DNA from 4 places in the Cellulosimicrobium sp. SL-1 genome. Region 3 is predicted to be linked to each of the others. Evidence: riboswitches for the same ligand, from Rfam matches in the RefSeq annotation. Region 3 holds a riboswitch; each other region holds the start of a gene.
The links. A riboswitch is a leader RNA that binds a small molecule or an ion and turns the genes downstream of it on or off. The one in region 3 is predicted to bind thiamine pyrophosphate.
Positions count from the first base shown of each region.

Region 1 (7,198 bases), on a different contig from region 3:
CACCGCCGTCGACATCGCGATCCAGGCGGAGAACCTCGTCTACACCAAGGGGCTCATGCACCGGCTCCTCGCGGAGAGCACCGGGCAGTCCGTCGAGACCATCGCCGACGACTCCGACCGCGACCGCTGGTTCACCGCGCAGCAGGCGCTCGAGTACGGGATGGTCGACCGGATCGTCGAGAGCGTCGACGACGTCCGCCCCGCCCGCGCGGCCCGGAAGGTGGGTCTGTGATGGCGAGCTACACGATCCCGACCGTGGTCGAGCGCACGCCGCTGGGCGAGCGCGCGTTCGACGTCTTCTCCCGCCTGCTGTCGGAGCGCATCGTGTTCCTCGGCACGGAGATCGACGACGGCGTCGCGAACGTCGTCATGGCGCAGCTCCTGCACCTGGAGTCGGACGCCCCGGACCAGGAGATCGGGCTGTACATCAACTCCCCGGGCGGCTCCGCGACCGCGCTCATGGCGATCTACGACACGATGCAGTTCGTCCGCTGCGACGTCTCGACCATCTGCATGGGCCAGGCGGCCTCCGCCGCGGCCGTCCTGCTCGCGGCGGGCACGCCGGGCAAGCGGTTCGTGCTGGAGCACTCGCGCGTCCTGCTGCACCAGCCGTCGGGCGGCGGGGAGGGCACGATCTCGGACCTGTCGATCCAGGCGGAGGAGATCCTCCGGATCCGGTCCGAGACGGAGGAGGTGCTGGCGCGGCACACGGGCCAGACCGTCGAGCGCCTGCGCGCCGACACCGACCGCGACCTCGTGCTCACCGCGCGCCAGGCCGTGGAGTACGGCGTCGCGGACGCCGTCGTCACCTCGCGCAAGCTCGCCGCGGCGGCGTGACGCCCGACCGCGGGGGCGACCCCGTGCCACGTCAGCCGCGTCGTCAGCCGCGTCGTCGGAACCACGACCGGCGGCGCGGCTCGGGGGTCGTCTCCGCGGGCGACGGCTCGGGCACGGCCGATTCCGGCGCCGCGGGCGCAGGCTCGGGCGCGGCCGGCTCGTCCGCCGGTGGCTCCGAGACGGTGAGCGCGGGCGCCGTCGGCTCCGAGGCGGCAGGGTCTGCCGTGGGCGGCTCCGACGCCGTGGGCTCCGACGCCGCGGCCTCGGGCTCCGCCGCTGCGGCCTCGGGCTCGGCGGCCAGGGGCGCGGCGGCCTCGGGCGCGGCGGTCCGTCGGGACGACGCGGAGATGCCGGCGATCCGCCCGCGCTCGTCGAACCGCACGGTCACGGTGCCGTCGGGCACGTCCAGCACGACGGCGCCGGTCCCGTCCGCGACGGCCGGCAGGCCGCGCGCGCTCGCGTAGGACGCGACGGCGCGCCGGTGGTCGACGACCGTGACGGACAGCAGCCCCTCGCTCAGCGTCCGCACGACGCGCGGCACGCTCGGGGCGGGCAGGGCGAGGTCGGCGTCGTCCAGAAGGAACCACGCCCGCGTGCCGCCGCCGACGGGGGCGCTGTAGTGGGCGGACGAGCCGGTCACGGCCTTGGCCGCGAGCGCGAGCCGGTGAGCGAGGTCGTCGGCCAGCGGGAGCTCCGGCTCGGCGGCCTCGCGCAGCCCGGTCCGGCGCGTGCTCTCGGCGGCGGTGAGCACGGCGTCGGGGAAGCCGTTGACGTTCTGCCACGCCCACATCCACGTGCCCGGCCCGGGCGCGGCCGTGCCGAGGAACTGAAGGCGGCACGTCGCGGTCCCGCCGTCGGGCGCGGTGAAGGTGAAGACCCCGGTGGTCAGGTCGGCGGCCCAGGCGTCGTCGCCGTGGAGGTCCGTCAGGTGGAGCTGGTGCTCGTGGGAGAGGAACGCGGCGTCGTCGACGAGGTCCTGGAGGGCCGGGACGTCCTGGGCTGCCGTGCCGTGCGCGGTCTGCGGCTCCGTCATGGACCGACGGTAGCGGCGCGCACCGCGCCCGGCCCCCGCACGACACGCGGTGCGACGGGGACCGTCGCTCAGGCCGCGAGGAGCAGGACGTCGCCGGCGCGCGCGGTCGGACGTCGGAGCGTCTCGGCGACGGGGAGGTCCCGCACGGGCTCGCCCGCCGGGGCGACGTGCCGTGGCGCGGAGAGGGCACCGCGCTCTCGCGCGGAGGACAGCACGCGGACGGGCGCGAGCGGCCGCAGCTCCTCGCCCGTGCGGGCGACGAGATCGACGAGGCGCAGGCCGAGGGCGCCGCACACGGCGGCGAGGACCTCGGACGACGCCTCCTTGCGCCCGCGCTCCACCTCGGACAGGTAGGCGGTGGAGACGCGCGCGGCGGCCGCGACGTCGACGAGCGTGCGCCCCTGCGCGAGCCGCGCCCGCCGCAGGATCCCCCCGATGACGTGGCGCAGGAGGGGCTCCGCCCGCCCGCCCGCCCGGGAGCGGGGGCTCGGCGTCGCCCCGTCCGGCACCACGTCCGGCAGCGTGCCCGGCACCGCGCTCGTCGCGTCCATGCGTTCACGCTACCCGCGGCCCACCCGGGTGCCGAGGCACCCGGGTGGGTATCTGCTGCTGGCGTAAGGCCGGGCGCACGACGCGAGCCGGCCGCGCGCCCGGCCGGACGGGTCACCAGCGCTCGAGCGACCAGGCCATCTGCCAGAAGCGGATCTCGTGGCGGCAGCTCAGCTCGAACGCGCGCTCCATGCGCGCGCGCTCCGCCTCGCCCGCGTCCGCGGCGAGCGCGTCGAGGCGTGCGCGCAGGTCCGTGAGGACGTCCTCGGTGCGCTCGGCCGCGTAGAACTGCCACCAGCCCGCGAGCGGGTGGTCGTCGCCGAGGGCGCCGGGCGTCGTCTCGCGCTCGCCGAGCCAGAAGCGCCGCGCGGACCAGATGTAGGTCCACGGGCACGGGAGCAGCGCGGCGAGCAGCACGCCGAGCGAGTCGCGGCCGGCCGCCGTCATGTGGTCCACGTAGGCCTGCGCGCTCGGCGCGAGGCGGTGCGTCTGCGCCTCCTCGTACGTCACGCCGAGGAAGTCGCACATCGCGTGGTGCGCGTGCGACTCGTCGTCGAGGAGGAAGCCGGCCTTGTCGTGGAAGTAGGCCGCCCACGACCGGTCGGGCGCGAGGGCCATGCCGAGGCCGTAGCAGCGCAGGTAGGCCGTGAGGTACTGGTGGTCCTGGCCCACGTAGTGGCGGACCGCGGCGGGCTCGACGGAGCCGTCGCGCAGCCCGGCCAGGAAGGGGTGGTCGTAGAACGTCTCGAAGAGGTCCGCGTACCGGCGGGCGAGGTCGGCGGTGAAGCCGGTCTCCTCCTGCCGGACGAGCGCGGTCGGGTCGTGCGCGAGGACAGGGTTCAGGGTGATGGCAGCAGGCGTCGTCATGCCCACGTTCCTCCGCTCGTGCTAGCGAGATCAGGTTCGACGGGTCCGGGCGGCCGTACCGCTCGTCTCAGTCCCTCGGCCCGGGCCGTGGCCCGGGCGGGACGCCCCGCGTGGTTCGCGCCGACCCTAGCAAGGACGGCGCCGGTGCGGGAGCCCTCGCCACGGTGTGGGAATATAGTTGTAGCGACAACAAGTTGGAGTAGACATGACCACGAGCACGCCGGGCGCGCCGACCGACCGCCTCCTGTCCCCGTCCACGAGCATGGACGCCGTCACGCTGCGCGTGGGCGACCTCGAGCTCATGACCTCGTACTACACAGGCGCGTTCGCCCTCGCCCCGCTCGAGGAGCGGTCGCGCGGCGCGGAGGTGCACCGTGTGCTGGGCCGCGGCCGCACACCCATGCTGCGCCTCGTGCACACGCCCGGGCTCCCGCCCGTCGACCCGCGCCAGGCCGGCCTGTTCCACACGGCCTTCCTGTTCGACGACGGCCCGAGCCTCGCCGCGACCGTCTACCGCGCCGCGCAGGACCGCCGCGGCACGTTCGTCGGGTCGAGCGACCACCTCGTCAGCGAGGCGTTCTACTTCACCGACCCCGAGGGCAACGGCGTCGAGCTCTACACCGACCGCCCCCGCGAGACCTGGGTGCGCGAGCACGGCCAGATCCTCATGACGACGACGTTCCTCGACCCGAACGCCTACCTGCGCACGCACCTCGACCAGGAGACGTTCGACGCCGGCCCCTCGCTCGCGGGCCGCGTCGGCCACGTGCACCTCCAGGTGGGCGACGTCGCGACCGCCCACGCCTTCTACGTCGACGCCGTCGGCTTCGAGGCGACGCTCACCGGGTACAGCGGGGCGCTCTTCGCGTCCGCCGGCGGGTACCACCACCACGTCGCGATGAACGTGTGGAACAGCGCGGGTGCCGGGCCCCGCGCCGCGAGCCTCGGGCTCGGCGACGTCGCCGTCACGGTGCCGGGCCGCGAGGACCTCGACGCGCTCGTCGCGCGCCTCCGCGCCCGCGGGCTGGAGCACGCGGACGACGGCCGCTCCGTCGTCGTGCACGACCCGTGGGGCACGCGCGTGACGCTGTCCGTCCCCGGCACCACGACCGAGGAGCTGCTCGCGCGCTGAGGCGCGGCGCCCCGGGCACGGGGCGCGCGCCCGGGGCACGAGGCGCACGATGGGAGGACCCGCCGAGCGCACCGAGGAGCGACCGTGTTCCGCAGCCTCTTCCCCGTCCTCACCGTGGCCGACCTCGACCGGTCCCTCGGCTTCTACCGCGACCTGCTGCGCGGGACGGTCGAGTACGCGTTCCCCGACGACGGCCCACCCGTCTACGTGAGCGTGCGCGTGGGCGGGTCGCCGCTCGGCCTCGGGCAGGGCGACCCGCCTCCGGCGGACACTCGCGTCGTGCTGTGGGTGTACGTCGACGACTGCGACCGCGCCGTCGAGCACCTCGCGGCCGCGGGCGTGCCCGTCCTGGAGCCGCCCGCGGACCAGCCGTGGGGCGAGCGCGTCGCGCGCGTGCAGGACCCGGACGGCACCGTCGTGATCCTCGGCCAGGAGGCCGCTCCCCCGGCCGAGCCGGAGGGGCCGACGGGGCTGTCCTAGCCCGGGGAGCCCTGGCGCCTCGGAGCCGACCGCCCGTCGGCATGGTGCCCCCACCGGGACTCGAACCCGGAACACGCCGGGTTTAAGCCGGCCGCCTCTGCCAGTTGGGCCATGGGGGCGCGGGCCGAATCTACCGCGCGCGCGGGGCTCCCCGGGCCCGTCGCCACGACGGCCGCCCGCTCGGACCCGGACGCGACGAGGGGCGAGCCGCACGCGCGGCTCGCCCCTCGTCGTCGGGCACGACGGCCGGGCCGGGGGCCCGGCCGCGGCCTCAGGAGGCCTTCGCCGCCGGCGTCCGGTCGTCGGCGTCGACGGTGCCCGCACCGGACTCCGCCGCGGCCGCCGAGCCCTGCGCGGTCTGCTTGACCGGGTCGCCGTCCTTCTTGGGCGGGACGGACGCGGCGCGGAACTCCGCGCGCGGGTCGTGCAGCGAGCCGAGCGACACGAGCTCGCGGCCCATGAGGAACTGGCCGATCCAGCCGATGAAGATGCGGATCTTGCGGTTCCCCGTCGGCATCGCCATGACGTGGTAGCTGCGGTGCATGAGCCACGCGAGCGTCCCGCGGAGCTTGAACACGCCGAACAGCTCCGCGACGCCCTTGTACAGGCCGAGCGACGCGACCGTACCGACGCTCTTGTGGCGGTACTCGACCGGCGGCTCGCTGTGCAGCTCGAGCGCGAGGTTGTCGGCGAGGCGCGTGGCCTCACGGATGGCGTGCTGCGCGTTCGGCGGGCAGAACTTGCCCGGGTTCAGCACGTCCGGGACGGCGGCGCAGTCGCCCGCGGCCCACGCGTTCGGCACGACGTTGCCGTCGGCGTCCGCGACCTGGAGCGTCGGCAGCACGGTGATGCGGCCCAGCTTGTCGACCGGGAGGTCGGACGACTCCTTGAGGACCGGGTTCGCCTTGACGCCCGCGGTCCACACGATCGTGTCGGAGTCGAACTCGACCCCGGTCGAGGTGACGACGTGGCCGTCCACGCACGACGACAGGAACGTGCTGAGGTGGAACTCGATGCCGCGCTTCTTCAGCTCGTCGAGCGCGTACTGCGCCATGGGCTCGCTGAGCTCGGGCAGGATGCGGCCCGCGCCCTCGATCATGACGAAGCGGAGGTCCTTCTCCTCGATCGTCGCGTAGTTGCGCGTCGCGTAGCGGGCCATGTCCTCGATCTCGGCCAGCGCCTCGATGCCCGCGAACCCGCCGCCGACGAACGTGAACGTGAGCATGCGGCGACGCAGCTTCTCGTCCCACGTGGACGACGCGACGTCCATCCGGTTGAGCACGTGGTTGCGGACCGCGATGGCCTCCTCCACGTTCTTGAAGCCGATCGCGTTCTCCGCAAGGCCCGGGATGGGCAGCGTGCGCGACACCGAGCCGAGGCCGACGATCAGGTGGTCGTACGTGACCGAGTAGTCGTCGCCCTCCTCCGGGTGGATCGTCACGCGGCGGTCCGTGTGGTCGATCGAGACGACCTTGCCCTGGAGCACGTCGACGCCCTTGAGCGCACGGCGGTGCGGCGCGACGACGTCGCGGCCGTCGATCGAGCCCGCGGCCGCCTCGGGGAGGAACGGCGCGTACGTCATGTACGGGCGCGGGTCGACGACGACGATCGCCGCCTCGCGGCGACCGAGCTTCTTGCGCAGCCGGCGGGCGGCGTACAGACCCACGGAGCCGCCGCCGAGGACGACGACGCGGGGCACCTTGCGGGGCCGCGGCGAAGCGGTCTGGGCACGGCTGACCGAGGTCAGGTCATTCTGAGGCATGGTTCCAGAGTATTACCGGTTGCGGCACAGGCGAGCCGGAGCGTCCGCCTGACGAGCGTGACGCGCCCCACGCCGCGCGGACGGACGGGGGCAGAGGCGGGCACACGCGGGCACAGGCGACATTCCGCAGGGGCCGGGACCGGGGTGGTGCGCCGCCGTCCGCCGTGGGCGCACCACCCCGGGCCCGCCGGTCAGCCGATCGCGCCGACGACGGGCGTCGGGCCGGTCGGTGCGGGCGCCACCCCGCCCGCGGGCGGGGTCGCGGGCGCCTCCTGCGACGGCGCCGGGTCGCCCTCGGCCGGCTCGTCGGCCGGCGCCTCGCCCGCACCGCCCGTGCCCGACGACGTCTCCCCCGTCCCCACGCTCGACGGCACCGCGGTCGGCGCCTGGAGGAACGGCCACGGCATGTCGCGCGTGCGCGTCCCCGTCGCCGGGACGGGGCGGCCGTCGCCCTCGGGGTACTCGACGTCCTCCTCGGCGACCGCGCGCAGCGGGTAGACGTTCCACCGCTCGCGCCCGTCCGTCGAGACGGCGGGCT
Region 1 is NZ_JAACJC010000008.1:245,276-252,473, reverse strand. It holds gene GWJ10_RS14340 (ATP-dependent Clp protease proteolytic subunit) at 1-232, shown strand, start outside; gene GWJ10_RS14335 (ATP-dependent Clp protease proteolytic subunit) at 232-837, shown strand; gene GWJ10_RS14330 (DUF6882 domain-containing protein) at 881-1,870, opposite strand; gene GWJ10_RS20025 (helix-turn-helix transcriptional regulator) at 1,939-2,421, opposite strand; gene GWJ10_RS14320 (TenA family protein) at 2,534-3,286, opposite strand; TPP riboswitch at 3,277-3,405, opposite strand; gene GWJ10_RS14315 (VOC family protein) at 3,492-4,418, shown strand; gene GWJ10_RS14310 (VOC family protein) at 4,503-4,898, shown strand; tRNA gene GWJ10_RS14305 (tRNA-Leu) at 4,941-5,017, opposite strand; gene GWJ10_RS14300 (NAD(P)/FAD-dependent oxidoreductase) at 5,170-6,660, opposite strand; gene GWJ10_RS14295 (hypothetical protein) at 6,852-7,198, opposite strand, start outside.
Region 1: linked by a shared signal. The riboswitch ahead of GWJ10_RS14320 (TenA family protein) and the one ahead of GWJ10_RS12755 (ECF transporter S component) in region 3 are both predicted to bind thiamine pyrophosphate.

Region 2 (7,198 bases), on a different contig from region 3:
GCCGATGCCCCGTGCCCCCTTCGTCGGTGTGACGGTGACGGTGCTCGACATGGCGCGTTCTCCCCTTCGTCAGGACCCACCTGCAGCCGCCCGCGCGAGACGGCCCGCGGGTGCGGGCCGGTCACGGGACGGTCGAACCACCCATACGGGGCCCACGGTAGCGACGGGAGACGCCCACCGCGCGGCGAACGCGCACCTCAGGGCGGGCGCGGCGACGACCGCGCGGCCCGCCGGGGCCGGGATGGGAGGATGCGGTCCGTGCGCATCACCCACCTGACCGACTGCTACCTGCCGCTGCTCGGCGGCATCGAGACCCAGGTCGCGCGGCTCGCGCAGCAGCAGGCGGCCGCCGGTCACGACGTCGCGGTCGTCTGCACGACGCCCGCGCGCCCCGGCGCGCACGGCGTGTCGACCGAGCGGGACGGTGACGTCACGGTGCACCGGCTCGCCGCGCGCGTCCCGGGCGGCTACCCCGTGCACCCGCGCGCGCCGCACCACGTGGCGCAGGTCCTGCGGACCGAACCGCCCGACGTCGTGCACCTGCACATGGGCGTGCTGACGCCCTCCACCCAGGCGTCGCTGCGGACGGTCGTGCGCGCGGGGCTGCCCGCGGTGCTCACCGTGCACAGCGTCTGGGGCGGCGCGGAGCGCGCGTTCGCCGGGCTCGACCGCGTGGTCCGCTGGTCCCGCTTGCCCGTGCTGTGGTCGGCCGTGAGCGAGCTGACCGCCGCTCCCCTGCGCCGCATCGTCGGCGACCACGGCGAGGTCGTGGTGCTGCACAACGGCCTCGACCTCGACGCGTGGCGCGTCCCGCGCACCGAGCGCGCCGACCGCATGGAGGGCTCGGCCGTCCACGTCGTGGCCGCGACGCGGTTCGCGCCCCGCAAGCGCGTGCTGCCGTTCCTCGAGGTCGTGCGCGACGCCGTCGCGCGCCTCCCCGAGGGGGCGCTGCACGTGACGCTCGCCGGGGACGGCCCCGAGCTGGCCGACGCGCGGCGCTTCGTCACCGAGCACGGGCTGGGGTCGGTCGTGTCGCTCCCCGGCCGCCTCGACGCGACAGGCCTCCAGCGGCTCTACGCGCGCGCCGACGTGTTCGCCGCGCCCGCCGTCGAGGAGGCGTTCGGCATCGCCGCGCTCGAGGGCCAGGCCGCCGGGCTGGCGGTGCTCACGCGCTCGCAGTCGGGCGTCGCGGAGCGCCTCACCGACGGCGTCGACGCGCTCGTGGCCGACGACGACGCGGGCCTCGCCGACGCGCTCGTACGCCTCGCGACCGAGGACGGCCTGCTCGACCGGATCGTCGCCCACAACCGGGACGTGCCGTCGTCGGCGGGCTGGCCGCGCGTGCTCGCCGACGTGGAGCGGGCATACGAACGGGCCGCGACGATCGCCGTGGATCGTCGGGCCCGCCCGTCCCGCTAGGGGGTCACTCCCACTCGATGGTGCCCGGGGGCTTGCTCGTCACGTCGAGCACGACGCGGTTGACCTCGGAGACCTCGTTGGTGATGCGCGTCGAGATGACGGACAGCACGTCGTAGGGCAGGCGCGTCCAGTCGGCCGTCATCGCGTCCTCGGACGAGACGGGGCGCAGCACGATCGGGTGGCCGTAGGTGCGGCCGTCGCCCTGGACGCCGACCGAGCGGACGTCGGCGAGCAGCACGACCGGGCACTGCCAGATCTCCTGGTCGAGGCCGGCCTTCGTGAGCTCCTCGCGCGCGATCGCGTCGGCGGCGCGCAGCGTCTCGAGGCGGTCCGCCGTGACCTCGCCGACGATGCGGATGCCCAGCCCGGGGCCCGGGAACGGCTGCCGCGCGACGATCTCCTCGGGCACGCCGAGCTCGCGGCCGACCGCGCGGACCTCGTCCTTGAACAGGGTGCGCAGCGGCTCGACGAGCGAGAACTGCAGGTCGTCGGGCAGGCCGCCCACGTTGTGGTGGCTCTTGATGTTCGCCGCGCCCTCGCCGCCGCCGGACTCGACGACGTCCGGGTAGAGCGTGCCCTGCACGAGGAACTTCACCTCGGCGCCGTGCTCGCCCGCGTCCTCGACGATCTGGCGCGCCGCGTCCTCGAACACGCGGATGAACTCGCGACCGATGATCTTGCGCTTGGTCTCCGGGTCGCTGTGCCCGGCGAGCGCGGTGAGGAACCGCTCCTTCTCGTCGCGGATCACGAGGTTGACGCCCGTCGCCGCGACGAAGTCGCGCTCGATCTGCTCGACCTCGCCCGCGCGCATCAGCCCGTGGTCGACGTGCACGCACGTGAGCTGGTCGCCCACCGCGCGCTGCACGAGCGCCGCGGCGACGGCGGAGTCCACGCCGCCCGAGAGGGCGCAGATGACGCGCGCGTCGCCGACCTGGGCGCGGATCGCCGCGACCTGGTCCGCGATGACGTTGCCGGGCGTCCAGTCCGGGGCCAGGCCCGCGCCGTCGTACAGGAAGTGCTCCAGCACCGTCTGGCCGTGCGCGGAGTGCTTGACCTCCGGGTGCCACTGCACGCCGTAGAGGCGACGCTCGCGGTCCTCGAACGCGGCGACCGGCGAGCCCGACGACGTCGCGAGGACCTCGAAGCCCTCGGGCGCGCGGTGCACGGCGTCGCCGTGGCTCATCCACGTGGTCTGGTTCTGCGGCGTGCCGTCGAGCAGCACGCCCGCGGCGCACACCTCGACCTCGGTGCCGCCGTACTCGCGCAGGCCCGTCTGGGCGACCTCGCCGCCGAGGGCCTTCGCCATGGCCTGGAAGCCGTAGCAGATGCCCATGACGGGCACGCCGGCCTCGAACAGCGCCGGGTCGACGAACGGGGCACCCGTGGCGTACACGGACGAGGGACCGCCCGAGAGGATGATCGCGGCTGGGTCCTTGGCGAGCATCTGCTCGACCGTGAAGGTGTGCGGCACGATCTCGGAGTAGACCTTGGCCTCGCGCACGCGGCGCGCGATGAGCTGCGCGTACTGGGCGCCGAAGTCGACGACGAGCACGGGCCGCGGGGTCGAGGCCACCTCGGCGGTGGTGGGGGTGTCGGGAGCGGTGGCGGGTGACGTCACCCGTCCAGGATAGTCGCCGTGCGGCGGGGCTCGTCCCGCGTCTCAGGCGTCGGTGCGCACCTCGGCGCGCGCCGCGACGCGCTCGCGCAGGGCGCGGGCGGCCGCCTCCGGGTCGCTCGCCGCCGTGATCGCGCGCACCACCACGATCCGGGTCGCGCCCGCGTCGAGGACCGCGTCGAGCCGGTCCGCGTCGATCCCGCCGATCGCGAACCACGGCGTCGCGGGCCGGGTCGCCGCGACGTCGCGCAGCAGGTCCAGGCCGACGGCGGCCCGCCCCGGCTTCGTCGGGGTCGCCCACAGCGGGCCCACGCAGAAGTAGTCCACCGCCGGGTCGGCCTCCGCCGCGGCCGCCTGCGCGGCCGAGTGCGTGGACCGGCCGAGCACGGGCCCCGCGCCGAGCAGCGCCCGCACGGCCGGGACCGGCAGGTCGCCCTGGCCCATGTGCACGACCGGCGCGCCCGTGACCGACGCCACGTCCGCCCGGTCGTTCACGGCCCACAGCGCGCCGTGCTCCGTCGCGACGCGCGCGACGAGCTCCTGGAGCTCGAGCTCCCGCGCGACGTCGAGCGTCTTGTCGCGGAGCTGCACGACGTCCACCCCGCCCGCGAGCGCCGCCCGCAGGAAGTCCTCGAGGTCGCCGCGCTCCTCGCGCGCGTCCGTGCAGAGGTAGAGCCGCGCGTCGGCGAGCCGGGCGCGTGCGGCGTCCGCCGCCGACGGGGCGGGAGAGGCCGGGGTGGTGGAGGTCTCGGAGCTCACCCGCAGGAGCCTAACCTCGGCTGGCCCACGGCAGGAGGTACTGTGGCCGACAGCACGGGAGCCCCGCACGGGGCTGAGAGGGCGTCGCCGCCGACCGTCGAACCTGATCTGGGTCATGCCAGCGAAGGGAGCGCACATGAGCCTGTCCGTCCACCCGTCCGCGGGTGGCTCCGTCGTGCCCGACGGCGCGCGTGACATCGTCGTCGCGGGGGGCGGGATCGTGGGTCTCGCCGTCGCGTGGCGCGCGGCGCGCGCGAGCCTGACCGTCACGGTGCTCGACCCGGCGCCGGGCGCGGGCGCGACGCATGCCGCCGCGGGGATGCTGGCGCCGGTGACCGAGGCCGACTTCGGGGAGGAGGCCGCCCTGCGGCTCCACCTCGCGGCCGCCGCGGCGTGGCCGGCGTTCGCCGCGGACCTGCGCGCGGCGACGGGGGCGGACGTCGGGCTGCGGACCGCCGGGACGCTCACCCTCGCCTACGACGCGGACGACCTCGCGCTGCTCCGCCGCGTCCTCGCGCTGCACGCCGCGCACGGTCTCGCGTCGCACGAGCTCACCGTCGCCGACGCGCGCCGCCGCGAGCCGTACCTTGGCCCGCGCGTCGCCGGGGCGGCGTGGGCCCCCGCGGACCACGCGGTCGACCCGCGCGCGACGCACGCCGCGCTGCTCTCGGCGGTCGGCGGGCGCGACGCCGCGGGTGCGGGCTCGGCCACCGGGGCGCGCGTCGTCCGCGCGTCCGCGACCCGGCTCGTGCTCGATGCCGGGCGCGTGGTCGGCGTGCACGACGACGCCGGCCGGCTCCACCGCGCGGGTGCGGTCGTCGTCGCGGCGGGCTGGCAGTCGGGCGCCCTCCTCGCGGACGTGCCGGGCGTCGTCGTGCCCACGCGCCCGGTGAAGGGTCAGACGCTGCGGCTCGACGCCGGCCCGGACCTCGCGCTGGAGCACGTCGTGCGCGGGCTCGTGCAGGGCCGGCCGGTGTACGTCGTGCCGCGCGACGCCGAGCCGGCGGGGCCGCGCGCGGGTCACCGGGAGGTCGTCGTCGGGGCGACCACCGAGGAGAACCCGGACGACCGCCGCGCCACCGCCGGCGGGGTCTTCGCGCTCCTGCGGGACGCGCGCGCCCTCCTGCCGGGGATCGACGAGGCCGCGCTGGTCGAGGTGACGCCGCGGGGGCGTCCCGCGACCCCGGACAACCTCCCGCTCGTCGGGCCGACGGACGTCCCGGGGCTGCACCTCGCGACGGGCCACGGCCGCAACGGCATCCTGCTCGCCCCGCTCACGGCCGACGCCGTCGTCGCCGGGCTCGGCGGGCTCTCCGGCCTGGGCGGGACCGAGCCCAGGGACGACGTCGCGACCGCCCTCGCCACCGCCCGGACCGACCGCTTCGCCCGCACCGCCACGACACCGAGGTGAGACCCGTGACCGCACCCGCACCCACCGCGCTCGTCAACGGCGAGCCGTACCCGCTCGACGGCGACGTCGACCTGGAGCGGCTCGTCGCCGCGCTCGTCCCCGCCTACGTCGCCGACGGCACGCCGCAGGGCGTCGCGGTGGCCGTCGGGGACGCCGTCGTGCCGCGCGGCGCCTGGGCGACGACCGTCGTCGCGCCCGGGGACCGCATCGAGATCGTCACCGCCGTCCAGGGCGGCTGAGGAGGACCCATGACCACGACCGACGTCTCCCCCGCCACCGCGAGCGGCCCGGCCGACGCCGACGACCCGCTCGTCGTCGCCGGCACCCCGATCGGGTCGCGCCTCGTCATGGGCACCGGCGGGGCCGCGAACCTGCTCACGCTCGAGGACGCGCTCGTCGCGTCGGGCACCGCCCTGACGACCGTCGCGATGCGACGCGTCGCCGTCCGCGCCGGCGGGGACGCGAGCCCCGACGCGGGGATCTGGGCGCTGCTCGCCCGCCTCGGCATCCGCGCGCTGCCCAACACCGCCGGATGCTTCTCCGTGCGGGAGGCCGTCCTCACCGCGCACCTCGCGCGCGAGGCGTGCGGCACCGAGTGGGTCAAGCTCGAGGTGATCGCCGACGACGTGACCCTCCTGCCCGACCCGGTCGGCCTCGTCGAGGCGGCCGACCAGCTCGTGCGCGACGGGTTCGTCGTGCTGCCCTACACGAACGACGACCCGATCCTCGCGCGCCGGCTGGAGGACGTCGGCTGCGCCGCCGTCATGCCCCTCGGGGCACCCATCGGCACGGGGCTCGGCATCCTCAACCCGCGCAACATCGAGGCGATCGCCGCCGCGGCCCGGGTGCCCGTCATCCTCGACGCGGGGATCGGCACGGCGTCCGACGCCACGCTCGCCATGGAGCTCGGCTGCGACGGCGTGCTCCTCGCGACGGCCGTCACGCGCGCCGCCGACCCGGTCCGCATGGCCCGCGCGATGCGCCTCGCCGTCGAGTCGGGCCGGCTCGCCGCGGGCGCCGGGCGCATCCCCCGCCGCGAGGGCGCCCTGGCGAGCTCGTCCCCGCAAGGCCGCCTGGACCTGGCCCTCTGACCCCGTCCACCAGGCCGTCCCGGCGGGCCGAGCAGGCCATTCCGGCTCGTCCGTCGACCAGGACGCGCCACGACCACCTGGTCGACGTGCAGGGGCTAGAGGGTGGGGGTCTTCAGGGCGTCGAGGAGGGCCTGGACGCCGCCGACGACGGAGCGGGCGTCGAGGCCCGCGGCGCGGGCGGCATCGGCGACGCGGGCCGACCGGCCGCCGACCGCGCACACCACGAGCACCGGGCGGTCGGCGGGCAGGTCCGCGAGCGCCGCGGCGGCACCGGGGTCCTGCGTGCCGCCGAGGAACGCGCCGCTCGGGACGAGCGTCGCCCCGGGGAGCGGGCGCACCTGCGCCTCCCAGTCCTCGCGGACGTCGAGGAGGAAGGGTGCGGCGTCGTCGGCCCGCAGCAGGGCGGCCGCGTCGGGCGCGGACACGTCCCGCGGCGCAGCCCCCGCCGCCCCGGTCGGCCCCGCCCCGGCACCGGACACCGTCGCGGCCTGAGCCACCGGCCGGAGCCCGCAGAACGCGGCGTAGGCGTCGTCGCCCGGCAGGAGCGCGGTGACGGGCTCGCGCGTCGGGTCGGCGCGCACGATGAGCTGGCGCCACGAGAGGTCGAGGGCGTCGTAGACGGCGAGGCGGCCCAGCAGCGTGGTGCCGGCGCCGGTGACGAGCTTGATCGCCTCGGTCGCCATGACGGAGCCGACGGTGCCGCACATCGCGCCGAACACGCCGCCGGTCGCGCAGTCGGGTGCCGCGCCCGGGGGCGGCGGGACGGGGAACACGTCGCGGTAGGTGACCCCGCGCGGGCCCTGCTCCCCCGACCCCGCGGGGTCGGGACCCGCGGCGTCCGGGTGCGGGGCGTCGTCGGGCACGGCGAACCGGGGCGCGGCCCAGAAGACGCTGACCTGTCCC
Region 2 is NZ_JAACJC010000001.1:153,162-160,359, reverse strand. It holds gene GWJ10_RS20060 (hypothetical protein) at 1-51, opposite strand, end outside; gene GWJ10_RS00765 (glycosyltransferase family 4 protein) at 259-1,419, shown strand; gene guaA (glutamine-hydrolyzing GMP synthase) at 1,424-3,037, opposite strand; gene thiE (thiamine phosphate synthase) at 3,080-3,793, opposite strand; TPP riboswitch at 3,838-3,940, shown strand; gene thiO (glycine oxidase ThiO) at 3,930-5,204, shown strand; gene thiS (sulfur carrier protein ThiS) at 5,210-5,443, shown strand; gene GWJ10_RS00740 (thiazole synthase) at 5,453-6,295, shown strand; gene GWJ10_RS00735 (ThiF family adenylyltransferase) at 6,391-7,198, opposite strand, start outside.
Region 2: linked by a shared signal. The riboswitch ahead of thiO (glycine oxidase ThiO) and the one ahead of GWJ10_RS12755 (ECF transporter S component) in region 3 are both predicted to bind thiamine pyrophosphate.

Region 3 (7,198 bases):
AGCTCCGTACCGAAGGGCACGGGCTCGTCGACGTCGACCGGGGCGCGGTCGGTGAGCAGGGCGGTCATGAGTGCCTCGTTCGTCGTGGGGTTCAACGAGCACGATCCTGCGCGCCCCGGCGCGAGGCACCCGCCGGGTCGGCGCAGCGAAACCTCAGGATCTGCTCAAGATCCGGGCGCGGGACGTGCCCGCGGGCTCCGTCCTCGCCCGGTCCGGGCGTCGCGCCCTCGCCGCGCCGGGGTTGGGTCGGCGGCGTCTGGACGCGCAGAGGGCGCGCCACCCGGCGGGGGTGGCGCGCCCTCGGCGTCGTACGGGTTGCGGCTACGCGTCCGTGCGCCCGGTCGCGTCGCCGTCATGGCCGCCGTCGGGCGCAGGAGCGGCGGGCTTCGCGTCGACGCCCGCCTCCTTGCGCTGCTCGGGCGTGATCGGGGCGGGTGCCTGCGTCAGCGGGTCGTACCCGCCGCCCGACTTGGGGAACGCGATGACGTCGCGGATGGAGTCCGACTTCGTCAGCAGCGCGACGATGCGGTCCCAGCCGAACGCGATCCCGCCGTGCGGGGGCGCGCCGAACTTGAAGGCGTCGAGCAGGAAGCCGAACTTCTCCTGCGCCTCCTCGGGCCCGATCCCCATGACGTCGAAGACGCGCTCCTGCACGTCGCGACGGTGGATACGGATGGATCCGCCGCCGATCTCGTTGCCGTTGCACACGATGTCGTAGGCGTAGGCGAGCGCCTCGCCCGGGTTCTGCTCGAACGTGTCGACCCAGTCCGGCGTGGGCGACGTGAACGCGTGGTGCACGGCGGTCCAGGCGGAGTGGCCCAGGTCGACGTCGTCGTCCTCGCCGGTCGGCTTGAACAGCGGCGCGTCGACGATCCAGACGAACGCCCACGCGTCGTCGTCGATCTGACCCGTCCGCTTCGCGATCTCCTGGCGCGCGGCACCGAGCAGGGCACGCGAGTCCGACGTCTTGCCCGCGGCGAAGAACACGGCGTCCCCCGGCTGCGCGCCGGTCGCCTCGCGCAGGCCCTCGCGCTCGGCGTCGGACAGGTTCTTGGCCACGGGGCCGCCGAGCGTGCCGTCCTCGCCGAACGTCACGTACGCGAGGCCGCGAGCGCCGCGCTGCTTGGCCCACTCCTGCCACGCGTCGAACTGGCGGCGCGGCTGCGAGGCCCCGCCCGCCATGACGACGGCGCCGACGTACTCGGCCTGGAACACCCGGAACGGGGTGTTCCGGAAGTAGTCCGTGAGCTCGACGAGGGGGTTGCCGAACCGCAGGTCGGGCTTGTCGGACCCGTAGAGCCGCATGGCGTCGTGGAAGGTCATGCGCGGGATGGGCGTCGGGATCGTGTACCCGATGAGCTCCCACAGCGCGACGAGGATCTTCTCGGCGAGCGCGATGACGTCGTCCTGCTCGACGAAGCTCATCTCGACGTCGAGCTGCGTGAACTCCGGCTGGCGGTCCGCACGGAAGTCCTCGTCGCGGTAGCAGCGCGCGATCTGGTAGTAGCGCTCCATGCCCGCGACCATGAGGAGCTGCTTGAACAGCTGGGGCGACTGCGGCAGCGCGTACCAGGAGCCGGGCGCGAGGCGCGCGGGCACGAGGAAGTCGCGCGCACCCTCGGGCGTCGAGCGGGTGAGCGTCGGCGTCTCGATCTCGACGAACTCCTCGGCGTCGAGCACGCGGCGTGCGGCCTGGTTCGCCTTGGCGCGCAGGCGCAGGGCGTGCGCGGGGGCGGGCCGGCGCAGGTCGAGGTAGCGGTGCTTGAGGCGCGCCTCCTCACCGATCGTCTCGGTGTCCGCGAGCGCCGTCGACACCTGGAACGGCAGGGCCTCGGAGGTGTTGAGCACGACGACGTCGGTCGCGACGACCTCGATCTCGCCCGTGGGCAGCGACGGGTTCTCGTTCCCGTCGGGGCGGCGCGAGACCTCGCCCGTGACCTGGAGGACGAACTCGTTGCGCAGCGGGTGCGCGACGGCCTCGTCGCGGATGACGACCTGGGCGATGCCGGAGGCGTCGCGCAGGTCGATGAAGGCGACGCCGCCGTGATCGCGCCGACGGTCGACCCAGCCCGTGAGGGTGACGGTCTGACCGGTGTGCTCGGCCCGCAGTGAGCCGGCCGTTCGGGTGCGCAGCACGGAGGGTTCCTTCCAGGTGGGCGGTGGGGGGTCGCGCTCCCGGAGCGGGGGCGCGTCCGCTGAAGTCTAGTGCGGGCGGGCGGGCGGCTCGACCGGATACCTCCGACCGGAGGCGGTCGACGGTCCGCTCTCGACCGGCGGGGGCGACCGGATACCGTGGCGGTGCCGCCGCGACGTCCCGTGGCGGCACCGCCGGGACCGGCGCCGCGCCCGCGGGCGCACGGGCCGACCGGCCGCGGCAGGGCCGTCCGGCCCGCCGCCCGCACGAAGGAGGGTCACCCGTGGCACGCACCATCGCGACGAACCGGCGCGTCGAGCGCGACGAGCTCGAGGAGTTCCTGCGCTCCCGGCACGACGGCGTCCTCGTCACCACCCGCGCCGACGGCCGTCCCCAGCTCAGCCCGGTCACGTACGGGGTCGACGACGCGGGTCGGGTCGTCGTGTCGACGTACCCGGAGCGCGCCAAGGCGGTCAACGTGCGCCGCGACCCGCGCGCGTCGCTGCTGTCCCTGGGCGAGCGGTTCTCCGACCCGTGGGTGCAGGTCGACGGCGAGGCGGAGGTGATCGACCTGCCCGAGTCGGTCGAGCCGCTCGTCGACTACTACCGCGCCGTCGGCGGCGAGCACCCGGACTGGGACGAGTACCGCGCGGCGATGGTCACCCAGGGCAAGTCGCTCGTGCGGCTGACGATCACGCGCTGGGGACCGGTGGCGACGGGCGGCTTCCCGGCGCGCCTCGCCGACGCCTGAGACAGGTCAGAACAGGACCTGCTCCACTCCCCCGCCGACGACGTCGAGCCCGCCGCCGTCCACCGGCATGCCCGCGAGCGCACCACCGTGGCCGTCGCGCGCGTCCTGCGGCGCCGGGTCGACGGCGAGGCTGCCGGCCGGGTAGGCGCCGTCCGTCGGCGGCCCTGGCCGGCGGTGCCGGTCGCCGGGTTCGCCGCGGCGGAACCGGCCCTCGACGCCCGCGGGGCCGCGGTGGCCCGCGACCCCGAACCCGCGTGCCTCGAGCATCGGCCGCACCCGGTCCCACAGCCAGGACCGGTACGCCGTCGAGGCGTACGTGCCGCGGGCGTACACGCGCTCGTACCCGGGGACGAGGCGCGGGTGCTCGCGCGCGAGCCAGCCCATGTACCACTCGCGAGTGCCGGGCTTGAGGTGCAGCGGCAGCACCGTGACGCCCGTCGCGCCCGCGTCCTTGACGGCGTCGAGCAGGTCGGTGAGCGCGCGGGTCGAGTCGGTGAGCCACGGCAGCACCGGGGCGACCATGACGCCGCACGGCAGACCGGCCTCCCGGACCGTGCGGACGAGGTCGAGCCGCGCGCGCGGCGAGGGCGTGCCGGGCTCGACGCTCGCCTGGAGCTCGGGGTCCAGGAGCGCGAGGGACACGCCGATCCCGACCTCGACGCGCGAGGCTGCGTCGACGAGCAGCGGCAGGTCGCGGCGCAGGAGCGTGCCCTTGGTCAGCACGGACAGCGGCGTGCCCGACCCGGCGAGCGCGTCGATGATGCCGGGCATGAGGCGGTAGCGACCCTCGGCGCGCTGGTACGGGTCGGTGTTGGTGCCGAGCGCGACGGCCTCGCGCGCCCAGGACGGGCGGGCGAGCTCGGCGCGCAGCACGTCGTCGACGTTGACCTTGACCACGACCTCCCGGTCGAAGTCCTCGCCCGCGTCGAGGTCGAGGTACTCGTGCGTGGGGCGGGCGAAACAGTTGTGGCTCACGACCCCCGCGGCGACGAAGTCACGCGTGCCGGTCGTGATGTCGACCAGCGCCGTCGTCTCCCCCGGCCCGTCGAGTGCTTCCAGGGAGTCGACGCGTAGTGCCTCGCCGCCGGTGACGCCCTGGCCGTCGAGGACGGGCCGCCCGTCCGCGAGCGCCGCGGCGCCCGGCCCGACGAGCACGTCGCCGAGCGCCAGGCGGGCGCGGTGCCCGGTGCCGCCGACGACGTGCCGCCACCCGCGCTCGGTGAGGAACCGGTGGTCGCCGCTCGCGACGAGGCGCGTGCCGTCGGCGAGGGTCACGCGGTAGGCGCGCTTGCGGGTGGTCCAGCGGTCGAGCACCCGGGTGCGCACGTAGCGCCGGTACGCGCCGTGCGGAGCGGTGCCGACGATCTCGTCGCCGACACGCAGCTCGCCGATCGGCCGTTGCGTGCCGTCGGCCAGCAGCACGGGCGTGGCGGGCGCGAGGCAGTAGGAGCACGCGTGGCTGCACCCGCGGTACGGGTTGACGGTCCAGCGGAACGGCATGCGCGACATCGCCGGCACCTTGGACAGCGCGCTCTTGGCCGTGACCTCGTGGAACGTGATGCCCGCGAACTCGGGCGTGCGCACGCTGCGGACGAGGCCGACCCGCTCCAGCCCGGGGAGCGCGCCGTCGTCCGCGCCGAGCGCCTGTCCGTCCCACCGCATCGCGCTATTCGAACAAACGTTCGAACGCGCTGTCAAGGGCGGGTCAGCCGTCGGCGGACCACGCCTTGAGCAGCGCCAGGTTCCCGAGGGGGATGTGGTGGCCGATGCGCGGGTGGTCCAGCGCGACACCGACGACCCCGGCCGCGCCGAAGGACGCGACGTAGTCGATCGCCGCCGGCACGGGTACCCCGAGCAGCGGCACGGAGCCTGTCTCGTCGTCCGCCAGACCGAGCGCCCGGGCCGCCTCGTCCGCGCGCGCGGCGCTGCTGTAGAGGCAGATCATGGGCCCCTGGTCCGCAGCGACGGCGTACGGACGAGGCTGGTCCTCGGACCCCCGCGCGATGAAGAACCACGTGCCGAGGCGCACCGTCTGCCGCCACAGCGCGATCTGCGCCGACGTGTCGCCCGCGGGCGCGCTCCGCACGGCCTCGTCGAGGCGGTCCAGCTCTGCGACCGCGGCGGGGTCGTTGTCTCGGGTCATGCGCACTGCCTCGTTCCTCGTGGTCGGAGCCCGTACCCGGGTCCGCGCGGGCGCCTCGTCGCCGTCACCTTCTCACGGCTGCCGGGCGTCCCGGTGGGTGAGACGCCGGGATTGTCCGGCGGCCGTCCAGGCCCTAGGGTCGGGCCGAACGCCCCCGGGGAGCGCACGAGCGCTGAGAGTGCAGGCCGGACACCCGTCCCCCCTGCAGACCCGTGGAACCTGATCTGGTTCGTACCAGCGAAGGGAGCAGGGCCGACGTCACCGTCCCCTGCGCGCTCGTGCCCGCGCCCCGCGCGTGCCGTCCGCGCGGGGGCGGCGGTGGCGCGCCGTCGTGCACCCCTCGCCCCGGGGGCCCGACGGAGGGAACCGCATGACCGAGCCCCGCACCACACCGCCCCGGGCGACCCCGCCCACCCCCACACCCGGCGCCACGCCCGACGGCGTGCCCGACGGTGCGCGGCCCGCCCCTGGTCTCCACGAGGCCGTCGCCGCTCCCCCGAGCCGTGCCCGTCGCCGCGGCCTCACCCTCCACGAGACGGTCCTCGTCGCCGTGCTGGGGGTCGTGTTCGGGTTCGTCTACTGGGCGTTCGTGCAGCTCTGGGCCCCGCTCCAGCTCGCCATGGGACCGCTCGCGGACCTCGCCGCCAACGTGCTCGCGGGCGCGTGGATCGTCGTCGGCCCCCTCGCGACGTACATCGTGCGCAAGCCGGGCGTCGGCATCCTCACCGAGACGCTCGCGGCGCTCGTCGAGGTGGTCTTCCTCGCGTCGCCCGCCGGCCCGCTGCTCGTCCTCGTCGGGCTCGTCCAGGGCGTTGGGGCCGAGATCCCCTTCGCCCTCACCCGGTACCGCCGCTACGGCTGGTGGGTCTTCGTCGCGTCGGGCGTCAGCGCGGCGCTCGTCACGTACGCGTTCAACGCGGTCCGGTTCGGCTGGCTCGGGCAGGACTACGCGATGCTCCGGCTCGGCGTGCAGGTCGTCTCGTGCGTCGTGCTGTGCGGGATCGCGGCGCGCCTCCTCGGCGACGCCCTCGCCCGCACCGGCGCGCTCGACGCCTTCGCGATCGGGGCCGACCGCCGTGGCTGAGGCACCGACCGCCGCACCGGACGTCACGCCGGACGCCGTGCCCGGCGACATGCCCTGCGACGTGCCCGACGCCGTCGCCGCCGCCGGTCTGACCGTCACCGTGGGCCACGACGGCACGCGCGTGCTCGACGACCTCACGCTCACCGTCCCCGCGGGCACCGGGCTGCTCGTGCTCGGCCCCTCGGGCTGCGGGAAGTCCACGCTGCTGCGTGCGCTCGTCGGCGTCGTGCCCCACACGCTCCCGGGGTCGGTCACGGGCGACCTGCGCGTGACGGGCGTCGACCCGCGCGACACGACCCCGGCGGCGCTCGCCGCGCGCGTCGGCCTCGTCCAGCAGCGGCCGGGCGACCAGCTCTGTCTCGCCCGCGTCGACGACGAGCTGCGGTTCGCGCTCGAGAACCGGGCGGCGGACCCGCGCACGATGGACGCCCGCGCGACCGCCGCGCTCGCCGCCGTCGGCGCGGACCATCTGCACGACCGGCCGACCCACGCGCTGTCGGGGGGCGAGGCGCAGCGCGTCGCCCTCGCGGCGGCGCTCGTCGCCGACCCCGAGCTCGTGGTCCTCGACGAGCCGACGGCGTTCCTCGACCCGGCCGCGGCGCACGAGGTCGGGACGCTCGTGGGCGGGCTCGTCCGGGCGCCCGGACGGGACGCGCCCGACACCCCCGGCCGGTCGGTCGTGCTCGTCGAGCACCGCCTCGACGACGTCGGGACCCTCCCGGCCGCGACGCTCGTGCTCGACGACACCGGCCGCGTCGTCGCGCACGGCCCCACGACCGCCGTCCTGCGCGCGCACGCCGCCACGCTCGCCGCGCTCGGGTGCTGGCTGCCGCTCGACGTCCGGCTCCGGCAGGCAGGAGCCCCGGGCACGCTCGGCGCGCCCGCGACCGACGCCTGGCTCGTCGACCTCGCGCGCGCCGCCCCCCGCACCGTCGACCCCCGCGCCGCGGACGCCGGCCCGGTCGCCCTGCGTGCCCGACGCCTCGCGGTGGACCGTGCCGCGGCAGGCCACCGGCGGCGCGGGCGGGACGAGACGCCGGTGGTGCGCGACGTCGACCTCGACGTGCACGCGGGTGAGGTGCTCGC
Region 3 is NZ_JAACJC010000007.1:160,809-168,006, reverse strand. It holds gene GWJ10_RS12780 (glycosyltransferase family 2 protein) at 1-95, opposite strand, end outside; gene aspS (aspartate--tRNA ligase) at 322-2,136, opposite strand; gene GWJ10_RS12770 (PPOX class F420-dependent oxidoreductase) at 2,418-2,885, shown strand; gene GWJ10_RS12765 (Rv2578c family radical SAM protein) at 2,892-4,547, opposite strand; gene GWJ10_RS12760 (hypothetical protein) at 4,591-5,028, opposite strand; TPP riboswitch at 5,174-5,293, shown strand; gene GWJ10_RS12755 (ECF transporter S component) at 5,399-6,112, shown strand; gene GWJ10_RS12750 (ABC transporter ATP-binding protein) at 6,105-7,198, shown strand, end outside.

Region 4 (7,198 bases), on a different contig from region 3:
CGCGTCGACGGGATCGAGGCCACGCGGCGCGTGCGGGCGCGGCCGGACGCGCCCGCCGTCGTCGTGCTCACGACGTTCGACACGGACGAGGAGGTGGTCGGCGCCCTGCACGCCGGGGCGTCCGGCTACCTGCTCAAGGACATGCCGCCCGAGCGGATCGTCGCCGCCGTGCGCGCGGCCGCGACGGGCGAGCCCGTGCTGTCGCCGGAGATCGCGCGGCGTCTCATGACGTCGGTCGCCGACGCGGGCGGCCAGCGCGAGCGGGCCCGGGCCGCGCTCGACGCGCTCACCGGGCGCGAGCGCGACGTCGCGGTCGAACTCGGGCGCGGCGCGACGAACGCGGACATCGCCGCGCGCCTGTTCCTCAGCGTCCCGACGGTCAAGGCCCACGTGTCGAGCGTGCTGCTCAAGCTCGGGCTGGAGAACCGGACGCAGGTCGCGCTGCTCGTCCATGCCGCGGGCCTCGACTGACCGTCAGTCGCCGGGCCACTCCCCCGTCCAGCGCTCGAACGCGCGCGCCCCGCCGCGGTCGATGAGCGCCTTCACCACCGCGTAGACCGCCCCCTGCAGGAGCGCCGCGAGCACGATCTCCTTGAGCGGGTACTCCGACTGCAAAGGTGTCGGGGCGTCCTTGCGGTGGCCGGGCGAGACCCGCTTGTAGATCTGCTTGAACACCTGCCCGGCGACGAGCCCGCCCACGACGGAGCTGACGATGCCGACGGGGCGGTACAGGATCTTCGCGGACTTGCTGCCGTTCTTCTCCGGGGGGTGGTCACCGGTCGTCACGTCGTCCATCCCCCGACGCTAGGTCGGCTGCGGCCCTCTCGCTCGTCGCACGGCCCGGGCGACCCGCCCGGGCGTCAGTCCGGCACGACGGCGCACCCGGCCGGGTCGACGACGACCCGCACCCGGTCGCCCGGCTCGACGACCGCCGGGGCGCCCGCGAGCGCCACCAGCCGCGCGGGCGCACCGCCGGAGCGTCCGGGCAGGTCGACGTCGACGGTCACCTCGACCGCGCCGCGGCGGAACACGCTCCCGACGACGGTCGCGTCCCACCCGTCGTCCGACACCGGCACGCCCTCGCCCGCGAGCCGCAGGCCGCGCGGACCGACCGCGAGCAGGTTCCCCGGCCCGTGCGGGACGAACGCCTGGTAGCCGAGGAACTCCGCGACGCGGCGCGACCCGGGCGCGCGCCAGAGGTCCTCGGGCGGCGCGACCTGGAGGAGCCGGCCCGCGTCCATGACGGCGACGCGGTCGGCGACGGTGAACGCCTCGTCGTGGTCGTGGGTGACGAAGACGGCCGTCGTGCCGGTGGCGCGCAGGGCCTCGCGCAGGTCGAGCGCGAGGCGCTCGCGCAGCCCCCGGTCGAGCGCGGAGAGGGGCTCGTCGAGCAGGAGCAGGCGGGGGCGCGGCGCGAGCGACCGCGCGAGCGCGACGCGCTGGCGCTCGCCCCCGCTGAGCGTCGCGACCGCGCGCCGCTCGTACCCGGCGAGCCCGACGACGTCGAGCAGCTCGGCCACGCGCGCGTCGCGCTCGGCGCGCGGCAGCCCCGCGATCCCGTAGGCGACGTTGCCCGCGACGTCGCGGTGCGGGAAGAGCTGGCCCTCCTGGAACATGAGCCCGAACCCGCGGCGGTGCACGGGGACGCCCGTGAGGTCGCGGCCGTCCCACGCCACGGAGCCCGCGGCGACCGGCTCGAGCCCCGCGACGGCGCGCAGCAGGCTCGACTTGCCGCAGCCGCTCGGCCCGAGCAGGGCGAGCACCTCGCCGGGCGCGACGTCGAGCGTGACGCCCGCGACCGCCGTCGTGCCGGGGTCCGTGCGCGCTCCCCCGGTGCCGCGCCCGCCGTACCGCACGACGACGTCGCGCACCGCGAGCCCGGCGGTCTCCCCGGTGCCGGGGCCGGGGCGCGACGGCTCCGGCGTGCCCGCGCGCGCGGGGGCGGGGTCGGTCTGCACCATCAGAACTCTCCTCCGGGTCGGTCGCCGCGCAACCGCTCGGCGAGCAGCATCACGGTCGCGGTGAGCAGCGCGAGCACGACGCTCGCCGCGAGCGCCATGCCGTAGTTCTCGGCGCCCGGGCGCCCGATGAGCCGGAAGATCACGACCGGCAGGGTCGCGCTGTCCGGGCGGGCGAGGAACGACGTCGCGCCGAACTCCCCGAGCGAGACGGCGAACGCGAACCCGACGGCGAGGCCGAGCGAGCGCGCGGCGATCGGGCCGTCGACCGTGCGGAACACGCGCCCGGGCGCGGCGCCGAGGGTCGCGGCGGCCTCGCGCAGGCGCGGGTCGATGGCGCGCAGCGTCGGCAGGACCGTGCGCACGACGAGCGGGGTCGCGACGACCGCCTGCGCGATCGGCACGAGGAGCCCCGACGTGCGCAGGTCGACGTCGAGGCCGAGCGGCCGGTCGAGCGTGACGAGGAAGCCGAAGCCGACCGTCACCGCGGAGACCCCGAGCGGGAGCATGAACACCGAGTCGAGCACCGAGATCGCGCGCCGCCCGCCGCGCGAGCGCGGGCGCCGGGACACGACGAGCGCCACGAGACCCCCGATCACGACGGCGAGCACGGTCGCGAGCGCGGCGGTGCGCAGCGAGTTGCCCGCCGCCTCCCACACGGTGACGGACAGCGCGTTGCGCCCGCCCGTGGTGCCGAGGTTCGCGTAGTTGTCGAGGCCCCAGCCGCCGCCCGGGACGCGGAACGAGCGCACGACGAGCGTGCCGAGCGGCAGCCCGACGAGCACGGCGACCACGGCCGCGGTGAGCGCTGCGGGCGCGAGGTCGCCCGTCGGGCGGCCGTCGCGCCACAGGCGGAGCGGGTGGGCGGACGACGCCGACGACGACAGGTTGAGCGCGCGCTCGCGCCGGGCCCGCGTGCGGTTCGCGACCGTGAGCGCCGCCGCGACGACCACGAGCTGCACGACCGACAGCACCGCGGCGGTGCGCAGGTCGAGGAACTGCGTGGTCTGGATCCAGATCTCCGTCTCGATCGTCCCGTAGCGGATGCCGCCGAGCACGAGCACGACGCCGAACGCCGTCGCGCAGAAGAGGAAGACGATCGACGCGGCGCTCGCGATCGCGGGCGTGAGCGCCGGGAGCGTCACGGTGCGGAACGCGCGCCACGGCGTCGCGCCGAGGGCGCGCGCCGCCTGCTCGGCGCGCGGGTCGAGGTGCTCCCAGAGCCCGCCGACCGTGCGCACCACGACGGAGTAGTTGAAGAACACGAGCGCGACGACGATCGCGGCGAACGTCTCGTCGAGCCGCAGGAACCCGAGCGGGCCGCCCTGCACGAGCAGCGACCGGAACGCGACGCCGACGACGACGGTCGGGAGCACGAACGGCACCGTGACGAGCGCGCGCACGACCCGCCGACCGGGGAACCGGCACCGGTACAGCACGTACGCGCCGGGCACGCCGAGCAGCAGCGACAGCGCCGTGCCGAGCACGGCCTGCCAGAGCGTGAGGCCGACGATCCGCCACGTGCGGGGCTCGGAGAAGACCTCCGCGAACCCCGAGAGGTCGAGGCCGCCGTCGTCCCCGACGAACCCGCGCGCCACGAGCGTGACGACCGGCCACGCGAAGAACACCCCGAGGAACGCGAGCGGCACCGCCGCCGCCAGACCCCACAGCACCCCGCGCCCGACGCCGCCCCGCCGGACCGCCCGACCCCTCACCACGGCTCTACCTCGGGAAACCACGGTTCTCCCCTGCGCGACCACGGCTCTACCCCGCGAGGTAGAGCCGTGGTCGCCGGGGGACCGGGGGTCAGTCGACGACCGTCGCCGTCCATGCCTTGATCCACTCGTCGCGGTGCGCCGCGACGTCGGCGGGCGCGACCTCGAAGGGCTCGTCGGCGAGCGGCGCGAACTCGGCCCAGCCGTCGGGCAGCGCGACGGAGTCGTCGGCCGGGTACATGTACATCTGGTCGGCGACGTCGGCCTGGAACGTCTCGCTCACGAGGAAGTCGAGGAGCTGCTGTGCGCCCTCGGGGTTCTTCGCGTTCGCGAGCACGCCCGCGTACTCGACCTGGCGGAAGCACGTGTCGAGCAGCGCGCCCGTGGTCGACGCGGAGCCGTCCTCGGTGAGCGTGAACGCGGGCGACGTCGAGTACGACAGCACGAGCGGGCGCGGCCCCGCGCCCTCCGAGCCGGAGAAGTCCACGTAGTACGCGTCGGACCAGCCGTCGACGACCTTCACGCCGTTGGCGCGCAGGTCCGCCCAGTAGTCCTCCCAGCCGTCCTCGCCGAACGCCCCGACGGTCGCGAGGAGGAACGCGAGGCCCGGCGACGACGTCGCGGGGTTGGTCACGACGAGGAGGTCCCGGTACTCGGGCTTCGCCAGGTCCTCCAGCGTCACGGGCTCGGGGATCCCCGCGTCGGCGAACCACGCGTGGTCCACGTTGACGCACACGTCCCCGAGGTCGACGGCGGTGAGCTCGCCGCCGTCGCCGACCGCGTACGACGCGGCGGACTCCGAGACGTCCGCGGGCGTGTACGGCTCGAGGACGCCCTCGTCGATCGCGCGCGACGCGAAGGTGTTGTCGATCCCGAACACGACGTCGCCGAGGGGCGAGTCCTTCGTGAGGATCAGCTGGTTGACCAGCGCGCCCCCGTCGCCGGGCGCGACCTGCTCGACGGTGAGCCCGCTCTCCTCCTCGAACGCGGCGAGCACGTCGTCGCTCACCGCGAAGGAGTCGTGGGTCACCAGCGTGACCGTGCCCCCGATGCCCGACGACGCGTCGTCGCCCCCGGCGCCGTCACCACCCGAGCAGGCCGCGAGGGCGAGGAGCGCGAGCGTCGCGCCCACGCCGGTCGCGAGGGCCCGGCCGCGGCGGGCGACGGTGGTCGTGTGCTGCATGTGTCCTCCCTGGACGTTCAGGAGGGGTCCACCGGCCCGACGAGCCGTGCGCCGGGTGAGCGCGACGGACCGCGCGAGCAGGTGATCGAGATTCCCGACTTCCTCCACCGGTGCTAACCGGATCAGGTTCGAGGGTCTGCGGTGGTCCGCACTCTCAGCTCCTCCAGGAGCTCCCCTGTCGTTCACCGCGAGCCTACACCGGCCCCTCACCCGGAGACTCCCCTGAGAGAACCCTGAGCACCGGCGACCGCGGACCAGGGGCGGTTCGGGGCCCGCCCCCGATGCCGCGGGCACGCGCGCCGCGGGAGGGTCGGTACGGCCGCCGGGAGCCCCGGCGGCCACCACAGGACGGCGCCGCCCGGCGAGCCACGACGCTCCCGCGCAGCGGCACGACGAGAGGACGGACGAGGACGTGACGACGACAGGTGCGGCACAGCGGAGCACCCCGCGCGAGGGCCCGCCCACTGAGGGCGCTGAGGGCGCTCAGGGCGCTGCGCGACCCGCGATCGCGACCGCGCGCGGGCTGGTGAAGACGTACGGGCGCGGCGAGGCCGCGGTGCGTGCGCTCGACGGCGTGGACGTCGACCTCGAGCGGGGGCGCCTGACCGCGATCATGGGCCCGTCCGGCTCGGGCAAGTCGACGCTCCTGCACTGCCTCGCGGGGCTCGACTCCCCCACGGCGGGGACCGTCGTCGTCGACGGAGAGACCGTCTCCGCCATGAGCGAGCGCCGGCTGACGCGCCTGCGGCGGACGCGCCTGGGGTTCGTCTTCCAGTCGTTCAACCTCGTGCCGACGCTCACGGCGGAGGAGAACATCGTGCTGCCGCTCGCGATCGCGCGGCGGCCCGTCGACCGGGAGTGGTTCGACCGCGTGGTCGACGCCGTGGGCCTGCGCCCCCGGCTGGGGCATCGGCCCGCCGAGCTGTCGGGCGGGCAGCAGCAGCGGGTCGCGTGCGCGCGGGCGCTCGTGTCGCGTCCCGCGATCGTGCTCGCGGACGAGCCGACGGGGAACCTCGACTCCCGCGCCGCCGCGGAGGTCCTCGGCTTCCTGCGCGCGTCCGTGGACGACCTCGGCCAGTCCGTCGCGATGGTCACGCACGACCCGACCGCCGCGTCGTACGCCCACCGGGTGCTCTTCCTCGCGGACGGCCGCCTCGTGACCGAGCTCCACGACCCCACGCCGCAGGCGGTCCTCGACACGCTGGGCTCCCTCACGCCCGCCGCGCCGTCACCGGCGCACGCCACCCCGGCACCGACGACGGCGGCCGCCTGATGATGGGCCGGATCGCGCTGCGCGGCGTGCGCGCGCACGGCGCGCAGCTCGTCCTCTCGGTCCTCGCCGTGACGATCGGCGTCGCGTTCGTGACCGGCACGTTCGCGCTGCGCGCGATGCTCGCGACCACGTTCGACGGCATCGTCGCCTCGTCGGTCCAGGCGGACGCGTACGTGCGCGGCGCGTCCCCCGCCGGGGACGCGCTCACGTCGGCGTCCGCCCAGGTCGGCGGCGCGCGCAGCCTCGTCCCGGCGGACCTGGCGCACGACCTCGGCGCGCGCGACGACGTCGCGCTCGCGCTCCCCGAGGTGAGCGGTCCCGCGGTGCTCGTGGGCGCGGACGGGACCGCGGTCCTCGGCAGCCAGGCGCCAAGCATCGGCGTCGCCTACGACCCCCGCGACCCCGGCCCCCAGGTGGTCGACGGCCGCGCGCCCCGCGACGGCGGCGAGGTCGCGCTCGAGTCGGCGACGCTCGCGGCGTCGGGCCTCGCGGTGGGCGGCACGACCGACGTCGTGCTGGGCGACGCCGTGCGGCCCGTGCGCGTGGTCGGCGAGGTCTCGCTGTCCGCGCCGATGGCGGGCGCGACGATCGTCCTGCTCGACGCCGGGACCGCCGCCGCGACGTACGCGCCCGACGACCTCGTCCCGTCGGTCGCGCTGTACGCGGCCGACGACGTCTCCCCGGAGGCGCTGCGGGACGCCGTCGCGACCGCGCTCCCCGCGGGCGCCGAGGCGCTGACGGGGGCGGAGCTGCGCGCCGAGACGAGCGAGGCGATCACCGACCAGCTCGGGTTCGTCTCGACGTTCCTGCTGGTGTTCGCCGCGCTCGCGCTGTTCGTCGGCACGTTCATCATCACCACCACGTTCTCGATGCACGTCCGACGCCGCACGCGCGAGCTCGCGCTCCTGCGCGCGGTGGGCGCGTCGCCCGGGCAGGTGTTCGGCTCCGTGGTGGGGCAGGCGGCGGTCGTCGGGGCCGTGGGCGCGCTGCTCGGCGTCGGGGCCGGGTTCGGCCTCGCGGAGCTCGCCCGCAGCGGGCTCGGCGCCGTCGGCATGGAGCTCTCCGGCTC
Region 4 is NZ_JAACJC010000012.1:29,275-36,472, forward strand. It holds gene GWJ10_RS17530 (response regulator transcription factor) at 1-471, shown strand, start outside; gene GWJ10_RS17535 (DUF4235 domain-containing protein) at 475-795, opposite strand; gene GWJ10_RS17540 (ABC transporter ATP-binding protein) at 861-1,961, opposite strand; gene GWJ10_RS17545 (iron ABC transporter permease) at 1,961-3,676, opposite strand; gene GWJ10_RS17550 (thiamine ABC transporter substrate-binding protein) at 3,765-4,856, opposite strand; TPP riboswitch at 4,939-5,043, opposite strand; gene GWJ10_RS17555 (ABC transporter ATP-binding protein) at 5,362-6,129, shown strand; gene GWJ10_RS17560 (ABC transporter permease) at 6,129-7,198, shown strand, end outside.
Region 4: linked by a shared signal. The riboswitch ahead of GWJ10_RS17550 (thiamine ABC transporter substrate-binding protein) and the one ahead of GWJ10_RS12755 (ECF transporter S component) in region 3 are both predicted to bind thiamine pyrophosphate.